2 regions of the Psychrobacillus sp. INOP01 genome follow, and region 2 is predicted to be linked to the other one. Evidence: riboswitches for the same ligand, from Rfam matches in the RefSeq annotation. Region 2 holds a riboswitch; the other holds the start of a gene.
The links. Region 2 has a riboswitch for cyclic di-GMP ahead of KD050_RS02800 (competence type IV pilus major pilin ComGC). Riboswitches for the same ligand answer to the same signal wherever they lie in the genome.
Positions count from the first base shown of each region.

Region 1: linked by a shared signal. The riboswitch ahead of KD050_RS14890 (DUF5305 family protein) and the one ahead of KD050_RS02800 (competence type IV pilus major pilin ComGC) in region 2 are both predicted to bind cyclic di-GMP.

Region 1 is NZ_CP073315.1:2,994,803-3,003,742, reverse strand. It holds gene KD050_RS14900 (response regulator) at 1-99, opposite strand, end outside; gene KD050_RS14895 (sensor histidine kinase) at 99-1,778, opposite strand; gene KD050_RS14890 (DUF5305 family protein) at 1,765-2,049, opposite strand; cyclic di-GMP riboswitch class II at 2,372-2,455, opposite strand; gene KD050_RS14885 (S8 family serine peptidase) at 2,788-7,098, opposite strand; gene KD050_RS14880 (endonuclease) at 7,631-8,940, opposite strand, start outside.
Region 2 is NZ_CP073315.1:536,544-545,483, forward strand. It holds gene KD050_RS02770 (Maf family protein) at 1-330, opposite strand, end outside; gene KD050_RS02775 (hypothetical protein) at 426-1,067, opposite strand; gene KD050_RS02780 (prepilin peptidase) at 1,153-1,908, opposite strand; gene KD050_RS02785 (LysM peptidoglycan-binding domain-containing protein) at 1,936-2,946, opposite strand; gene KD050_RS02790 (PilN domain-containing protein) at 2,943-3,545, opposite strand; gene pilM (type IV pilus biogenesis protein PilM) at 3,557-4,528, opposite strand; gene KD050_RS02800 (competence type IV pilus major pilin ComGC) at 4,619-5,047, opposite strand; cyclic di-GMP riboswitch class II at 5,072-5,155, opposite strand; gene KD050_RS02805 (type II secretion system F family protein) at 5,224-6,432, opposite strand; gene KD050_RS02810 (type IV pilus twitching motility protein PilT) at 6,432-7,472, opposite strand; gene KD050_RS02815 (GspE/PulE family protein) at 7,491-8,940, opposite strand, start outside.

The sequences.
Region 1 (8,940 bases), 1.8 Mb from region 2:
AGTAGCTTCTCCAAGCACTTTCAATGATCCGCTTAAGGAAAATAATGAATTCAACCCTCTACGAATTAATGGATGATCGTCAATTATAACCACTGTCATTATCCAAACACCTCTTGTTTTTTATGCATTTTTATATGTGGAATATCAATCTGTATGGTAGTTCCCATTTTATAAGGGGTCCCTATTTCAAATGTACCACCTAAAGAATGTACAATATTTTGCATATTAGATATCCCAATTCCTTGTTCTTTCATTGAGCCAGTCTTCGTCTGTATACCTATTCCATTATCCTTAATAATTAGGTAAGTTCTCTCTGCCTCTAAGGCTAGTGTTACTTCGATAACCGTACACTTACCATGTCGAACGGCATTTCCGGATGCTTCACAAATGATTCGATATAGACCATTCTTTGTATTTGCTGTAATAGTTGATTCATCGCCTGTTATATCATAGACAATGCGAATGTCATTTAACTTTGCGTATTCCACCAAGTAATTTTCAATAAGCACAAGAAATGGTTTCTCTCCTTTTTTTACTGTACTTAATCGATAAATAGAGGCTCGCAGCTCTTTCATCGTCGCATTAGCTGTCTGTGACAGGAATTCAAATTCCTGCTCTAATTCTTTAGTTGAAATATTCTGACTTTTTACTCGTAAACTATGCAATGAATAGACAATTCCAAACAATCGCTGTGACACACTATCATGCATTTCATTGGCAATACGATTCTGCTCTTCGCTAATCGCAAGCTGGTCCATCATATGATCCATATGAATTCTTTCCAGCATCATTTCACTAAGCTCCGCGAGAAATTCGAAAGTGCGGTGGAGTAAAAATGTGTTTTTTACTTCTGTTTTAATAGAATCGTTTACGCCTATCACTCCTATATACTCGGTTGTCCTAATTATCTTCATCCAGTACTGTTGGTTATGATATTTACGAGTAAAAGCACCTTTTTGTTTTCGTAGATGCTCCCAATCGTTTGTTAACTCCATCTCTAGACTTCTATTGGTTGTTTCATTTGATATATAGCTTTTTTGAAAGGCGCGATCCGTTACCCAAAAGAAAGCCGTATCCTTTTGTAAGCATTTCATCAAGGTCATCGTCATGACCTCTGCTAGCTTTTTCGGGTTTTTATTGGAAGAAAAATTTTCTAACATATGGTAAAGGGACATAATATGCTCCAATGTCTCTTGGTATTTCTCATTCGTATTCGCAAGTTTACCATTTACTTCGAGTAGTTCTTCTTGCTGCTCCTGTAGTTCCTTCGTTAACCCGGAAAATAAACTAGCAAGTAAAGTAATCAATATACAGACGAGATAAAAATAGGATATGTCTTCTAAAACGACGATTATACTATCACTCTGATTAGCGATAAATGTCGCAGTTGCAAGGTAAAACGTTAATGTCCCCCAGCTAAATCTAGGGGTTAGAAGGGTTGCAGCTACAAGAATGGGATTCAATGCATACCAGATAAATGGACTGGAAATACCTCCAGTTGGGATGAGTAGCAATGTTACACCAAGGGTTTCTATCAAAACTATCAATTTCACTAGATTCGTATACTCCAAATATCTCCGCTGTAAATCTGTTAAAACCCATGCAGCAACGCCTAGCGACACAACAACACCCGCTTTAAAAGCAAGCGAAGGCTGAGGTCCAAACAAATAAAAAAACGAAGTCAATAGTAGAGAAATATAACGGTAAAGAAATAATAAGTTCAAATTACTCGATGGATTCTTGTTTAAAAATGTATAAACTAGATTAGCTCTCCGCATATACACCACTAATGGATGGATCTATTCTAGTATTCCTTACTAATTCCCTACTCGCAGGCTCATAACTATATACATAATCGCCATCCACTATAAAAAATACCGGGCGGCCTTCCTCAGGATTCTTGTTTAAAAATATTGGAAGCTCCTTTTCATCGGACAATTGAAGAATCGATTTAAACGAATTCAAACTAATAATCAACCTCGGAGCACCTTTTATGTCCTGCGTCACTGTAATAATTCGTTTACCATACTTTTTGTTGATAGGGCCCACCTCCGATTTGATTGGTTTTACTCGAGTTTTCACCAATTGGGGATAAGTAAAATTTCTGTCATTCCCCAGGGAAGATAGAGGAAGTACCTCTACTAACCTCACTAAGTCAGTTGTCTCAAATAGTTCTACACTATATATTACGATTAGTGCATCTTCCTCTTCTGCTATTACCTTAATGCTATATGGACAGTTGAGAAAATATTGCTCTGTGATGAGAAGAATGAGCCCGACACAGCAACTAGCTTTATAATGATTAATCTTTTTTTCAACCTGTCACCTCCATCTCATAATAAAAACCCAATTAAATCGAGCCAGCGCTCAAGTTTAATCAGGTCGGTTGCACCAATTACTCCATACTTCTTAGGTGCCCATATACAAGAAGTATTTCACAGTATCCTTGTTAAAATATGCTATTTCTTATGTCATTATAACCAATTTAAAACTAAATAATACGTCACTCTGTGCTGTTGATTAAGTTCTATTTTTGTCGAAGTTAGGGCATCTATTGCTATGTATACTTATGGAATGCTATTATCGGGTGTTTACTTGCGTTCATCTGGAGGATACTTGCTCTCTAGGGAGCGGTTCTTGCGGAGTAGCGGGGTTTACTTGCGGTTCTGCTTGGTTTACTTGCGCTCGAGATGGTTTACTTGCGGAACGGGAGTTTATTCCATTTTTATTGTTAAAAGTTTAACTCTCCTTCCATCCAATAGGACAGAAGGAGAGTTTTTTAGTTCATTATTTTAAGCCACCCATGAAGTTTGTGAAGATTTTTGCAGCTTGTGCGCGAGTAGTTGGATGTGATGGGTTAAATTTACCGTCAGATCCATTCACTACTTGTAGCTCATAAAGCATAGAGATTGCATTGATCGTTTCTTCGTCGTAGGCAGCGATATCTGAGAATGGTGCTATTTTAGTAGCCGTGTACTTTTTGCCTGTTTTGAATGCATATGCGCGTTCAATCATTAAAGCAAGCTGTGCACGCGTTACTTTTTCAGAAGGCTTAAATTTACCATTATCTCCTTTGATAATGCCGTATTTATAGCCCGCAGCAATTTCCGATTTTGTTTCAGCCGCAAAATTCGCGATATCTTCAAACGGTGCTGCTTCTTGTGTTTCTAATTTTAATGCACGAACGATTAAGGAAGTTGCTTGTGCACGTGTCAAAGATTGCTCTGGTCTGAATGAGCCATCTGGATATCCTTTCATGAAGCCTAATAATGCAGCTTTTTGGATATAATCCGCTGCCCAATGTTTAGCAGGTACGTCTGTAAATATAATTGGTGATGGCGTTGGTGTCACTGGTGGTGTAGGTTTAACTGGACCTGGATTACCCGTTCCTGGATTAGATGTACCCGGGTTTCCGCCACCGCCTCCATTTCCAGGATTTCCTGGGTCTGTTGGTGGATTTGTAACTGTTACGTTTACCGTTTTTTCATTGCCACCATATTTTACAGTAATAGTTGTTTTACCTGCTGCTTTAGCAGTAACTAAACCATCTGTTACAGTAGCTACTTTTGGATCTGCTACTGTGTACGTCGCATCTTTTGTAACATCTTTAACTGTATCTGACTCGAATGTGCCGTAGCTTGGTGGACCATCTGTAATGTTGTTATTAGATTGAACTGGTTCGCTTGCTGGAACTGAATTTTCATATGGCGATACGAGTGTCAGCTTTGGAATTTCGTTTGACTCAAGAGAAGCAATACTTACAGTTTTAGCCGAATTAAGCCCCGAGTCTGCTGGATCTTCAGGTACTACAGGTTCTTCTGGTGTTGCTGGTTCTTCTGGCGTAGTTCCTTCTTCAGGAGTCGCTGGTTCTTCTGGTGTTGTTCCTTCCTCAGGTGTTGCTGGTGCCTCTGGTTTTACTGGCTCTGTTGGTAGAACTACACCTTCAATAACTTGCTCCCCTATGTTACCAGCTGCGTCTTTAATAATTACTTTTACTGATTCAGTTTCAGCTGTCACTGGGAATGAGAAGCTTCCATCTTGATCCAAATCAAAGTCAACTGCTGCCGTTTCTACACCATTTACTGTAGCAATATACGATGCATTTAATTTTTCATTTAGATCGTACTCTAAACCATATAAAGATAATTCTTCATTATAATCAATATATTTGTCTGTTACTTGACCTGTTACTACCCCTTCAGTTACTGCACCAGTAATTTCTGGGTCAGTAGTTTTCACGACGATTGGTCCTACATAGTCAAAAATATTATCATCGTAAGCATTGAAGTCAAATGTGTATAGACCATCAGGAATAATTGTTACAGGTTCTTCACTCCAAGGCTGGTATATTCCGTTAACAGTGAGCTTCCAAGATCCTGCTCCAAGTGAATTCGCAGCATGTAAGTATCCGATGTACCCATCCCCGTATTCTCCGCCGTCAGGATTCATGATATCCCAAACTTCTACAAAGTGAAGGCCAACCGCACCTGTCAATGTGAATGTGAGATCAGCTTTATCTTGCACACCGTCTCCATCAAACGACAAGTCTGTTTCATTAATGCTCATATTTCTAATTTCCGTTGCTGCTTCTCCACCAAAGTCTGCAGCGAATGGCAATGAAATTTCCGTGTATTCATTTTCTACTGATGTTGTTGTTTCTTTTACATTCAGTTGTAGTTTGTCTCCTGTTTTCATGTTCAGTTCTGTTTTGTCTACAGAAAGGGAGGTTTCAGTTTTAGTTTCATCAGCTGGTGTAATGTGAATGTATCCTAGAATTTCATCCCCTGCTTTTGCAGCAGCATTTTTGGACGCAGTCAACGTCACTGTTAACAATTCTTCTCCATCTAATGTAAAGGTAGGTTTATCAACAGTTACAGTCGCGTCGCTAAATTCTTTTGTAACATCAACCGTTACTTTGTATTCTCCACCAATACCTTGAATATCTTTGACTAGTATTTCCTTTGTAACTGAAATATCTTCCTCTAAAGATTGCGGTCCAAATGTTACAGTGCCCTTCAAGTTTTCAACGATTGTTCCACTTGCGTTTTGAACAGCCGTGTCTACTGCATAAGCAAGTACACTTGGGTGGGCTGCCGCGTATGCATCAACACGACCTGCACCTTGAGCGAATACATCGTATTTTGTTTTATCAAGTATTTTTGCTGTATTAGAAAGGGCTACCTTTACGTCAAATGCATTCCAATCTGGATTTGCTTGTTTGACAAGTGCTGCGATACCAGCAATATGCGGTGTTGCCATTGACGTTCCAGTTTTACGATCAAATGCTTCATTATAAACAACATCTGGGAAATCCGCTTTGTACATTGGAATGGTAGACATAATGTTCGTGCCAGGTGCACTTACATCCGGCTTAATATCAAAGTTTGGAGTAGATGGTCCACGTGAACTCGAGTCATTTACATCATCTCCAAGAGTTTTTGCGGAGTCAAAATTACCAAAAGAAACTTTTCCTTCTCCACCATTTAACGCTGCACGAATTGCATCGCCATCTGTTTGGGACATATCATAGGTTGGAATAAATGCAAAGGAATCCCCTAAGAATGTTCCAGATGCGTTCGGTGCGTTCGTACCGCCTGCAAAGTTATGGATAATTGCTGCTACTGCTCCATTTTCTTTGGCATATGCAATTTTATCAACAAATGCAATGCTGCCACGTGAGATCAATGCAACTTTACCGTCTACATCAATACCTTGGTAATCTTTTGCTTCACCGTTTCCAGGAACGGCTACTAAGTCAAACTCTCCTTGAAGTTGTGTTGCTAAGTCTTTACCGAAAGTAGACCCCATTAGTTGAAGTTGTTTCGTCAAGTTGTAGTCTCCAACTGTAACATTTATCTCACCGTTATACATTGTTTCTGGGTTAGTTGTGTTACCAACTGCGATACCCAAACGCGATGTAGCCGGAGGAGATATTGTTCCTCGGTTAGGTCCATCGTTACCAGTTGCAAGTACACCAATTGTTCCCGCCATCATAGCGTTGTTGATCGCAAAGGATCCGGCATCGGTTTCAGTGTTTGATCCTCCGCCTAGAGATAAGTTGATAACATCCATACCCTCTATCACTGCTGTGTCAATCGCTTTTACAATACCTGAATTAGATCCGCTTCCATATGCTCCAAGCACACGGTAAGCGTAAAGATCCACTTTAGGTGCTATCCCTTTAATGCCATATTCGTTCGCACCAATTGCTGCGATTGTACCTGCAACATGGGTACCGTGAGAAGTATAGAATGCACTTCCTCTTTCATTAAACTCAGGAGTTCCTGCTGGACGTTCTACAGGTGAAGTTTCAGATGCATCATCATCTGCACGAGTTCTCGTATAAACGGCCGAGTTCGGGATGAAGTTCTTTCCACCTTTATAAATTCCTGCAAATTCTGGATGATCTGCATCAATACCTGTATCAAGTACCGCTACTTTAATACCTTGCCCTTCAATTCCCTCTTCCCAAAGCTTTTCAATCCCGAGGAAGGAAATACTAGTATTCATCGCAGCATCAACTGTTGTGTCATTTTCAACTGGTTCTAATGAACTTGAATCTTCCATTGCATACACAGTTGTGTCTGGCTCAACCAATGTAACGCCATTGACATTAAGTAGCTTAACAAGATCACTAGCTTTTACGTTAGCTGCAAATCCGTTTAATACTGTGTCATACGAGAAAATTTCTTTATAAGAAATCATTTTATTGTTCATCTCTTTTTTTACAGATGCCTGCTGTGAAATTACTTTCGCTTTCACGGCACTTGCCTCTGATTTCGAGAAACTTTTGCCCGCTAACTCTCTTATACCTTTTTCAAGTGCAACAGGTTTTTCCGAAAGATGAACGATTACCGCTACTTCTTCATCCCCAGTTAATCCTTGTAAATCTTTGTGAAGTGTTGGACCATTATTTGTCAGACTTAGTTGTTCAGCGATAGCCGCTTTCAATGCTAATGTGCTTTCGCTTGGTCCCTGTGATTTGAACGGTGTCTTTTCCGTGTTAGCAAACACACTTGTTGGAGCTAACATTGCAAAGACCATCATAAAGATTAGGAACGCACTAAAGGCTTTGTTAAACATTTTTTTCTTCTTCATTAGATTTCCCCCTGTTCAGCAAATTTGTGCCACATCATTTCTACATGTTCTTAAAAAGACCGCATCCTTTCTACATGTATCATTAGGATTTTTGTTAAAACACCAGATTCACCAATGTTTAACGTGATACTGATACATTGTATGAATGAATGGGCCATGCTATGAAAAAATTAAGTGATTGATATTTTGGGTTTGGGGAATTTGTTGAGTTCTAGGGCTGGGGGTTTTGGGTTTGGCTCTCGTATAGGGTGGTGGCCCTCTCGTATAAAGCCGGTTCGCTCTCGTATAGGTGCCGATCTCTCTCGTTCGGATGGTGGCTCTCTCGTATAAAGCCAGTTCGCTCTCGTATAGGTGCCAATCTCTCTCGTTCATGGAGTGGTCTCTAGTAAGAGCCGAATTTCTCTCGACTGAAAGCATGTCAGGTACATATAAAAAGCCCTGCAGAGAGGTCTCTCTACAGGACTTTAATCAGTTAAAGGTTCTTATTGAATCCAGAATTGTTTGATAACATAGCACCATAAAAAAATCTAAGTTAGTTCCAGATTGATGTTGCCCATTCTGGGTGATCGATGAATGGATTACGATTTCCTTGCCATTTTTGAATGATGTTATTGCGATTGCGCTCGAATTCATCGACTGGGTCTTGCTCGTGCCATTTTAGTAGGGTTGAAAGCTTTCCGTGGTAGGGTGCGCTTCCATTGCCAAGCTTTTCGTTTAGTTCTAAATCTACTTTATCGCCTTGTTCATAACGTGTTGCCATGTAAAAGAGGATTCGAGCAACATCGCCTTTGACACGATTTGGTGGCTCAAAAGAGTTAGAGGAACGTTTACATTCGTCACAATTATTTATCGGACTGCCACCGTTATCAAAATCCAAGTTTCCTCTTGAACTATTCACTTGTACGTCTGTAGGTCTAAGATGGTGGACATCGGTCCCTGGTCCTTTACTTGTACCGAAGTTCCCATGTGATTTAGCCCATGTGTGTTCTCGGTTCCACTGTCCTACATTTCCACCATTGGCATTTTTAGAGCGTGATACTCCAGAGTAAAACAAGATGACATTGTTTGTATTATTCGGATCCTCATCTGTTTCACGTAATGCTTCCCATACTTGGTCATAAGAAAGTTGAGTATGGTCGTCAATTATTTCATGTAGTGCAGCTTTTAACGCTTGCCCTTCTTTACCGATAGCATCTTTATAATAGTCATCGGAAGGTGAGCTAGCGGAAGTTACAAGTACACTGAAGCTTGTCGTTACACTTTTTTCACCATCTGTAGCAGTAACTCCTACAATGTGGCTTCCTTCTGTAAGTTTAAGTTTTAACGTAGAACCTTCAATCGTTCCTAAAGTGGAAGAAAAAGTTAATACTTGGTTTTCTGGGTCTGCAAAATGATCTGTTAATAGGATCGAAATGGACTCTCCGGTTTTAACTGTTTGACTTGGAATACTTTTCTTTACTACTGGTGCTTGGTTTTCACCAGGTAAAGAAGGAACCACAATGGGTTCCCCTTTCGAATTTGTAATTTTAATGTTTTTGCTATCCGCACCATTAATAAATTCAAATTCTTGAATATTTTCAGCGCCTCTTATTTCTTTTACGTTTGTTCCATTAATAATCACTTTTTGGACATTGGTACCTTTGAAATCCATAATCGCGCCAGCTTTTTCTGGTTTAATCGTTACAGTTTGCTCTGCAAAGCCTTCTCCATGGAATTCTGCATAATTACCTGTGAATAGAATGCCTTCTGTGATTTCTGATGCATCGTCAAGTGTGATAGAAACGCTAGGTTTGCCAATAGTTAGTTTCTTTGTTTGAAGATTTTTGATGTTGTATGTTTTTT
Region 2 (8,940 bases):
ACCGGTAGTAACTTGGTGCGTATTTCCTGAAAGTTTTTGTAGAAAAGTTTTTGCTTCAGCATTATCTTTCGGTTTCATCAATAATTCATCCCCAAAGCTTACAATTGTATCCGCCCCAATGACGATTGCTGAAGGATTCTCATTTAAAATAGCAGTTGTTTTGCCAATAGCGATATTTATTGCCACTTCTTCTACAGAAATATTTCCTTCCACTATTTCTGCAGCTCCTGAAGCAATAACCTCAAATGGAATACCGAGTTTACTAAAGAGTTCCTTTCTTCTAGGTGACTCACTAGCTAAAATAAATCGATTGTTAGTTGTTAGTTTCAATTCTTATTCCTCCTTTTCAATAGCATACAAAACTATTGAAAAAATAGAAATTGTGTATAAAAAACAACAATTGAATTTTTGCCGCGAAATTAACGTCAAAAATTCAATTTCAAACAATTATTCGTCGCAACATAATGAGAAAAAATATGTGATCTCATGACAGAAGGAACATCTGAAAACGCTGATATAGCTTGAACTATTTGCATTAAATCATCTGGATACTCTTCTTTTTTATCAAGAGACTCGAAAAAATTTTTACTTAAGTTCTCTTGTTGTATTAATTCCATTACTTTTATTACTTTAGGATCTTCACAACCCTTAGTCGAAACGTACAAACTTTTTATAAAGGTAGGTAATACATCTGCTTCTTGTGTAGGAATAGTTGTAACGTATAAATCACTCCAAACAAAAAACTGGTTGTCCACTTGGAAAATACTTGCTTTTGCAAGGGAAGGCTGTGATCCTATAAAAGCCATCGCACTTTCTTTAGAAGTGAACATGCCGTATTGTTTTGCTTGGAAAGGAAGAGATTTCTCTTCAACTTCTCCTGTAACCTCTACTTTTTTGCCTTCATCTTTAGGAGTCGTAATTTCGGCCTCTTCACTTTCAGCTTTCTTATCATTAGCTAAATTTAATATTAATCCGAACAATAGTACTCCTACAACTCCAATGATCAATCCTTGTATGCCAGCTAATATTACTTTTTTTCTCGTATTATTGCGTCTACCAATTGGCATAGAATCACCTCTTTTTCATAACCTTATCACGAAGATTATAAAAAAAGACGAGACCTATGTCGGCTCGTCCAAAAAAGTTATCGAGTTAAAAAAACAAATTTACATACCAATCGACAAGCAACTCACCATAAAAATAAGCGATAATAGCCGCTATAGCTATCGATGGACCAAATGGAATAGGTGTTTTTCTGCCTTGTTTAGATCGCCTTAAAGAAATAATACCAATAACCGTACCAATAATAGAGGCTAAAAATAGAGTCAATAGAGTTGGAACCCAGCCCAAAACTAAACCTATTACGAAGAATAGCTTAATATCCCCTCCACCCATGCCCCCCTTGGACACAACCGCGATGAGGAATAACACACAAAAACCAACAACCGCACCGATAATACTATCCCACCAGGGGCTAAGTGGCTCAAATACTCTTAACACTATTAAAGGTATCAAAAAAAATAACAGTATTTTATCAGGAATTAGCATATACGCAATATCCGACACCGTAATTATAACTAAAAGTGAAATAAACAATAGAGCAACTGCTAGCTCCAAAGTGAAACCTAACTGATAGTAAGCAAAGGTAAAAAGAAGGCCAGTCACTAGTTCCATCACTGGATACACCCAATGAATCTTTGTCCCACACCCTCGGCATTTTCCTTTTAGAACTACAAAAGAAAATACAGGCACAAGATCTTTAAACGTTAAATTTCGATTACAAATCGTACAATGGGAAGGCGGACGAACAATCGACTCCCCTTTTGGAATGCGTAAGCCTACTACGTTAAAGAAGGAACCGAAAACTAGACCGTATAAGAAAAATAAAAAAATGATTATAATTTCCATATCTACCTCTTTACCTTCATGTTCATATTATGGTATTAATAATGTTTCACCAATAATCACCATATCAGATTTTAGCTTATTGGCTTTTTTGATAATGGATTCTCCCGTGCGCGATCTGTAAAATTTCATAGAAATAGAATAGAGTGTATCTCCTGGTTGCACTTTATATGTTTTAATGGAAGGCTTTTCAGGTTCCCCTTGTACTGAAACATCCTCAGTAAATTCTTCTACTTCCACTTCAGTCTCAGTCTCTGTTTCATTCAATGGTGTTTCTTCAATTGATGGAGCTTGCCGCTCCTCCAAAACATCATATATCGGATTATTTTTATTAGAAATAGGGGGAATTACTAATCCAAATTTATTCGCTACTCCAGTTATTACAGGTGCGTAATATGTAGAAAGTACTACACTGTATTCAAGCTGATCTTCCTGTGGTCCTGGTAATACTTCTCCTTCTTCATACCCTTGAAATGAAAAAGATTCAACCACATAAATGCGTGGATTTTTTCGGATATTTTCTAAAAACTTTGTCAAAGCATCGAAGTCTTTTGATAATACCGTTAAGGATATAGAAATTGCTTCTAATCCATCAGGAGTTATTACAACCACTTCCTCTAGTGGGAGTAACTCACCATTCTCATTATCTAAATCATATGACTGTTCTTCAGTTGGCTGTTCTGTTATTGAAGTATCTTCTGCTGGTGAAACTGGTTGCTCCTCTTTCTGCACGTCAGAAAAAGCCGCATTCAATATAATACTATCCGAGCCAACTGCTGCACCTTCAAGGTCGAGAATAATGGAATCTACTAGCTTTTCAACAGGTACCTTTACAACTAGGTCCGATAAGTCTTGCTGTAACTTTTCCATATCGATTTCTGTAGTTTGATCTGATTTTACATTTGTCAGTTGTTTTTCTAGAGTAAAGTTATGCACTTTCAAAGTTGAAAATGAAGTGAAATAATATAAAATACCCACAGTAAATATAAGAAATATTCCTATCATAATCGTTAACCAATGTTGCTTCTGAAAATGAATCATGAGGCAGGCACCTCCTCAACCGATGCTTGTTTTAAGCTTTCTATGTCTATAATAATTTCATAGTTTGCTTCTACACGAGGCTGAAACTGTTGTGTATCACTAACAGCTGTGATATCTACCTCAGTATCAATATCAGTAGCGAGAGATGTTAAGGTTGCTTCCATAACATACGGCGAAGCTTTCAGCGTTGTTAAATAGTGCGCTGCCTCAGTATTAGATTCAAATTGTCCTATAAGTGATACAGAAGAATTATTAGTAGTATAAGTAAATAGCTTTATAAACCCGTGTTCTGGGAGACTTTGTGATAAGTGTTTTAACAAAAATACAGTAGGAACTGGTTTACTCTCCGCCCATTCTACGAGAATCTCTAAATGCTCTTTATCAGAGAGACTAGTCTCTATATTTTGTTGCTCCGTTTGCTTCAATAATAATTCATTTTCTAAATTGGTTTCTAGCTGTTGTTCAACAGTCTTCTCTTGGTGGTGTAAGTAATACAGAAAAAAAACCGTAGACAGAGCAGTAATACCAAGAATAATCGCAACGGCTAGCCACTCTATCTTTCTCGTTTTCTTCTGAAGTAAGTTTATATCTATATACATTATCTATTCACCTATTTCCAGGAAAGTCCAACAAGCTCTGCAAAAGAAGCGGGAATATGGACACCCTCTTTTGTCGCCCATTTATCATCCGTCATTTGATACACAGATAAGAGTTCAGTCGTCTGTAGATTAGAAGCAATAATAGGGATCAGTGGGTGATCCCCTGCAATACAAATCGTATCAATAGAGTATTTTCCATTTCGTAAATTATATAAATAAAATGATTGCAGACGAGCAACTTCTTTCTCTATGATAGCAAGATGATCCTCTAGCACCATTTCATTTCCATCTACTTGGATATATTGAAATCCAGTGCGTGTCTCGTATCCTGAAAAAGACTCAAATGGTCGAATACCCATTGTTCGTACATAAACTGGTTTATGATCATGAAACATACTTAACTGCATAACATCTAATTCTAAGTGAATTAGTAGCACATGCGCAGATTCTTCTAACTTGTTCATTTCTGCAAATAAACGATATAAACTTAAAAACGGAACATCAATAATAACCGGTCTAAGTTTTGCTTTCATTAGTACCCGTTCAATCGTAGTGACGTCTTTTTCAGGAACAGCGAGGGCAATAACTTCGTCTTTCCCTGTTACTCGATTATCCCCTACAATTTCTATAATAGGATCGGAAAAAGGCAGATGAAAAGATTCTCCTAGTTCCAAATATAGATGACCTTTCCATTCACTCGGAGGAACGGATTGAGGAATTGTAGTGGAACGCAAAAGTAAATCATGTTGAGAAAAAGAGAAAAAGGTTGGTATACCTTGTAGTTTATGTTTTTTGACAATGGACGACAATTGCTGAATAAGTCGTTCTTCATGTACTATCTGACCCGACTGGAAAGTCCCCTCTTCAATCACTTGTTGTATAAACTTAATATATTCATTCTTCCGCCCACCAACTAAAATACGTATGTATCTTTGGGTAAAAGTAATAAAAACAGCAGGTTGTGATTTCCAATATGTAAGCATTCATGTCCCTGCCTTTCTTTTAAAAACTATAGATATAAGTATAATAGCCCCGTGCACGAATGCAAAGGGCTATTGACAAATAAAATTTTATTATTTAGCTTTAACTACTTCTCTACCCTTAGTGCTTAAGTCAGTTTCTGAAGCATCTAATTTTCTTTTAGAACCAACAAGATTAATTGAATAAACTATACCTTCTTTTTTTACAATAACAGTTGAATAACCAACATCCCCATCCGGATCTTTAGGAATAGAATCTAAATACTTTCCTGCTACTAAATCACTTCCCTTTATAGTAGAAGTTGCAGTAGTATCCCAAGCACCACTCGCCTCTGCTAATTTAGCAGAACTAATAATCATTAAAGCATTCGATACATGTGCATCTTTTTTTGTATTATCAATTATTCCTGAAATTGACGGTACTGCAATCGCTGCAATAATCCCTAAAATAACTACAACTGCTAATAATTCGATAAGCGTTAATCCTTTTTCATTCTTAATCGTTTTCAACCATTTTTTCATTTTATTCTCCCCTTATTACAAATTATTTGCATGGGTGGGTGCACTAATTGCTCCTAATCGTCTAAGTGCCCAAATATTCGACAATTACTCTTCGCTTCCAATACATCTATTATTAATAATATCGGTTAAAACTACTAAAATATCAAGTCTTTTCACATAGTTCTTTTAACCTTTTTTCACTGAACTTCTGAAAAGATTGAAAACATAGGAATCATTATAGCTGCCACGATTCCTCCAATGACTACTGCTAAAAACAAAATCATCGCAGGTTCTATTAGAGACTTCAATCTCTCAGCAGCAGTGTCCACTTCCTGCTCATAAAAATCTGCAACTTTTGCCAGCATAAAGTCGAGTGTCCCCGATTTTTCACCAAGTACAATCATTTGTGATACAAATGAAGGAATTGCCCAATGACCCAGCATAGGAGTTGCTAAAGAGTTACCTTCTTGAACACTCTTACTAGCTTTTTCAATAATTTCTTCAATAACCGCATTTTCCACCACATTGCGGACTACTAATAACGATTGAGTCACTGGAACGCTAGCAGCATATAAACTGCTTAGAGTTCTTGTCATTCGAGCAAGTGTTGACTTTTGAATAACGGGACCAAAAATTGGTAGTCTAAGTATTATACTGTGAGCTAAGTATCGATATGGATCACGTTTTATTAGTACACTTACTGCTATACTTATGCCGATTATTAATATTAGAGCTACCCACCACCAAGTTTGAAAAATAGCACTTAAATCCAATAGAAATTGTGTAATGAATGGCAGTTCTGCTCCAAATGATGTAAACATACCCGCAAATCTAGGAACGATAAACCCTATCATGAAAATAACAACACCTACTGCAACAATACCAAGTACTGCCGGATAAATCATCGCAGACTGCACTTTTTGTTTCGTTTCATTTTGTTTTTCATAATAGACTGCTAACTGATCTAAAATCTCGTCAAATTGTCCACCCGCTTCCCCAGCCTTTAGCATATTCGTAAATAATACTGGAAACACTTTAGGATGCTGCTCTGCTGCAACTGAAAAAGGATGTCCTTCTCGAAGATCCTCTTCTATTTCAGCCAAAACTTGCTTCAATTTTTTTTGCGAAGTTTGATCCTTTAAAATCGAAGTCGCATCTAATATGGATATACCCGCTTTAATGAGAGTCGAAAACTGACGAATAAAAATAACTAAATCCTTGAAGGGAACTTTTCCACTTCCTAAATTTAAATCTTGGTATAAAAAACCAGTTTTCATCGAAATTTCTCGCGCGGCTATACCTTTTTTACGAAGCTTTAATTTTGCATCATCAGCTGTTGGAGCACGCATGATACCTTTCACAATTTCTCCTTTTTTATCTCTCCCATTATATTGAAAATAAGCCATTATACCATCTTCTCCGCAAAATAGGGTTCTAGTTGTTCGTTTGATACTAATTTCTCTTTAGCTAGACGTTCTAGTTCACTTTCCATTGTTTGCATACCCATCGATTTGCTTGACTGCATAACGGAATGAATTTGATGGATTTTTTCATTTCTTATTAGATTTTTTACTGCCGGAACATTTAAAAGTATCTCAAATGCAGCTACTCTACCTTTACCAGTAATGGATTGGAAAAGTCGTTGTGAAATAACCGCTTGAAGTACGGAAGCCAATTGAATTCTTACCTGTGGCTGCTGATTGGGCGGAAAAACATCGATGATTCGATCAATCGTCATAGAAGCACTCGTTGTATGTAATGTAGCAAGTACTAGATGGCCAGTTTCTGCTGCAGTAATTGCTGTAGAAATTGTTTCTAAATCTCTCATTTCACCAACTAGTATAACGTCAGGATCTTGTCGTAGCGAAGCTCTTAATCCAGATGCAAAAGTTTTTGTATCGAAACCCACTTCTCGTTGATTGATAATACAGGTGCCATGAGAATGTAAATACTCGATTGGATCTTCTAATGTAATAATATGTTTTTTGACAGTTTGATTCATTTCTTGAATCATCGATGCAAGTGTGGTAGATTTCCCTGAACCAGTCGGACCTGTTACTAATACTAGTCCTTGAGGTTTCTTTGCAATATCATGTAAGATAGTTGGCAAATTTAAATCCTCGAAAGTTGGAATTACTTTTGGTATTACACGGAAGGCAAGACTCACACAATTTCGTTGATAGTACGCATTTACACGAAATCGAGAAACTCCAGGTAAACTATATGAGAAATCGAGATCACCCTTTTCTATAAATGTGTCCCATAGATTCGGAACTATAGCTACTTTGGCCATTTCTTCCGTGTCTATTGGTTTTAATATATCTTGTCCAAATCTTTTTAATTCACCATGTAATCGCATCATTGGGGGCATACCAACTGTTAAATGTAAATCAGAGGTTCCAAGTTCAAAAGAGGCTTGTAACAACTGATGTAGCTTTTCTTTCATAATTGTAATCCTCCTCTCCTACTCTACTTTTGCGACACGTAGTACTTCTTCAACTGTGGTGTAACCCGCTTTCACCTTCAATAGTCCATCATCAATTAAAGGGATCATCCCATTTTTCATTGCAGTTCTTTTCACTTCTGTCATACTACGATTGTTATATAGCAGCTCACGAATTTCATTGTCCACTACGAAAATTTCATGAATTGATAATCGACCTTTAAAACCAGTTTCACTGCAAGCTTTGCAGCCCCTACCTCTAAATAGCTTTTCAACCTTAATAAATCGTTTATCAAATAATTCTTGCTCAATTGAAGAAGGAATATATTCTTCTTTACAAACGTCGCAAATTTTACGTACTAATCTTTGTGAAACAGCACCATTTAATGCTGAAATAACTAGATAGGGCTCAATATTCATATCTAGAAGTCTCGGAATAGTACTGATCGCATCATTTGTGTGTAGTGTACTTAACACGAGATGCCCGGTTAACGCTGCACGAATGGTAATTTCAGCAGTTTCCTCATCTCTTATTTCCCCCACCATAACAATATTTGGATCTTGGCGTAAAATTGCACGTAAACCACTTGCGAACGTCAACTGGATATGAGGATTTACTTGAACCTGATTAATCCCCTCCATTTGGTACTCTACTGGGTCTTCAATTGTAATAATATTAACGGATTCTTGATTTATATGTTGAAGAGCGGAGTAAAGCGTCGTCGTTTTCCCCGACCCAGTCGGACCCGTAAGCAATACAAGACCAGTTGGTTTTTCTATTAACTCTATAAATGTTTGTACATACCTTTTATTGAAACCTAGTTGATAAATTGGCTTCACGGCATTAGCTAAATCTAATAATCGAATAACCATTTTTTCCCCATAAACTGTAGGTAATATGGAAATACGCATATCGATTGTTTGTTGACCTTGTGTTAACCGAACCCGCCCATCTTGCGGTAAACGAGATTCGGTAATATTTAGATTTGCCATGATTTTTATACGTGCGACCAAAGATGGAAATTGACTCATCTGTATTACTCGATCCGTCGCAAGTAAACCATCCACACGGTATCTTACTAACACTTTGTCTTCATGTGCATCAATATGTATATCACTAGCCTGAATCTGAATCCCACGTGATAATATTTGATTTACCAGACGAATTGCAGGGGCTTCATCCTCATTCGCCCCTTCTTGTGACAAATTTTCGGTTAATGCTATAGATGCTGCTTCTTTTGTTAGTTTATCTATCGTTTCCAAAATATCTTTCCGGGAAGAAATAACAGGCTGCACCGTAAAGCCTGTCATCAATTCGATATCATCAATTACAACATAGTCAAGTGGGTCTGCCATAGCTACCTTTATCGTCTGTTCGTCTTTTTCAATAGGTAGGGCATAATTTTGTCTTGAATAATCTGATCCTACCAATTGGATAAGTTTCGTATCTATCGGAAATAAATTAAGTGCG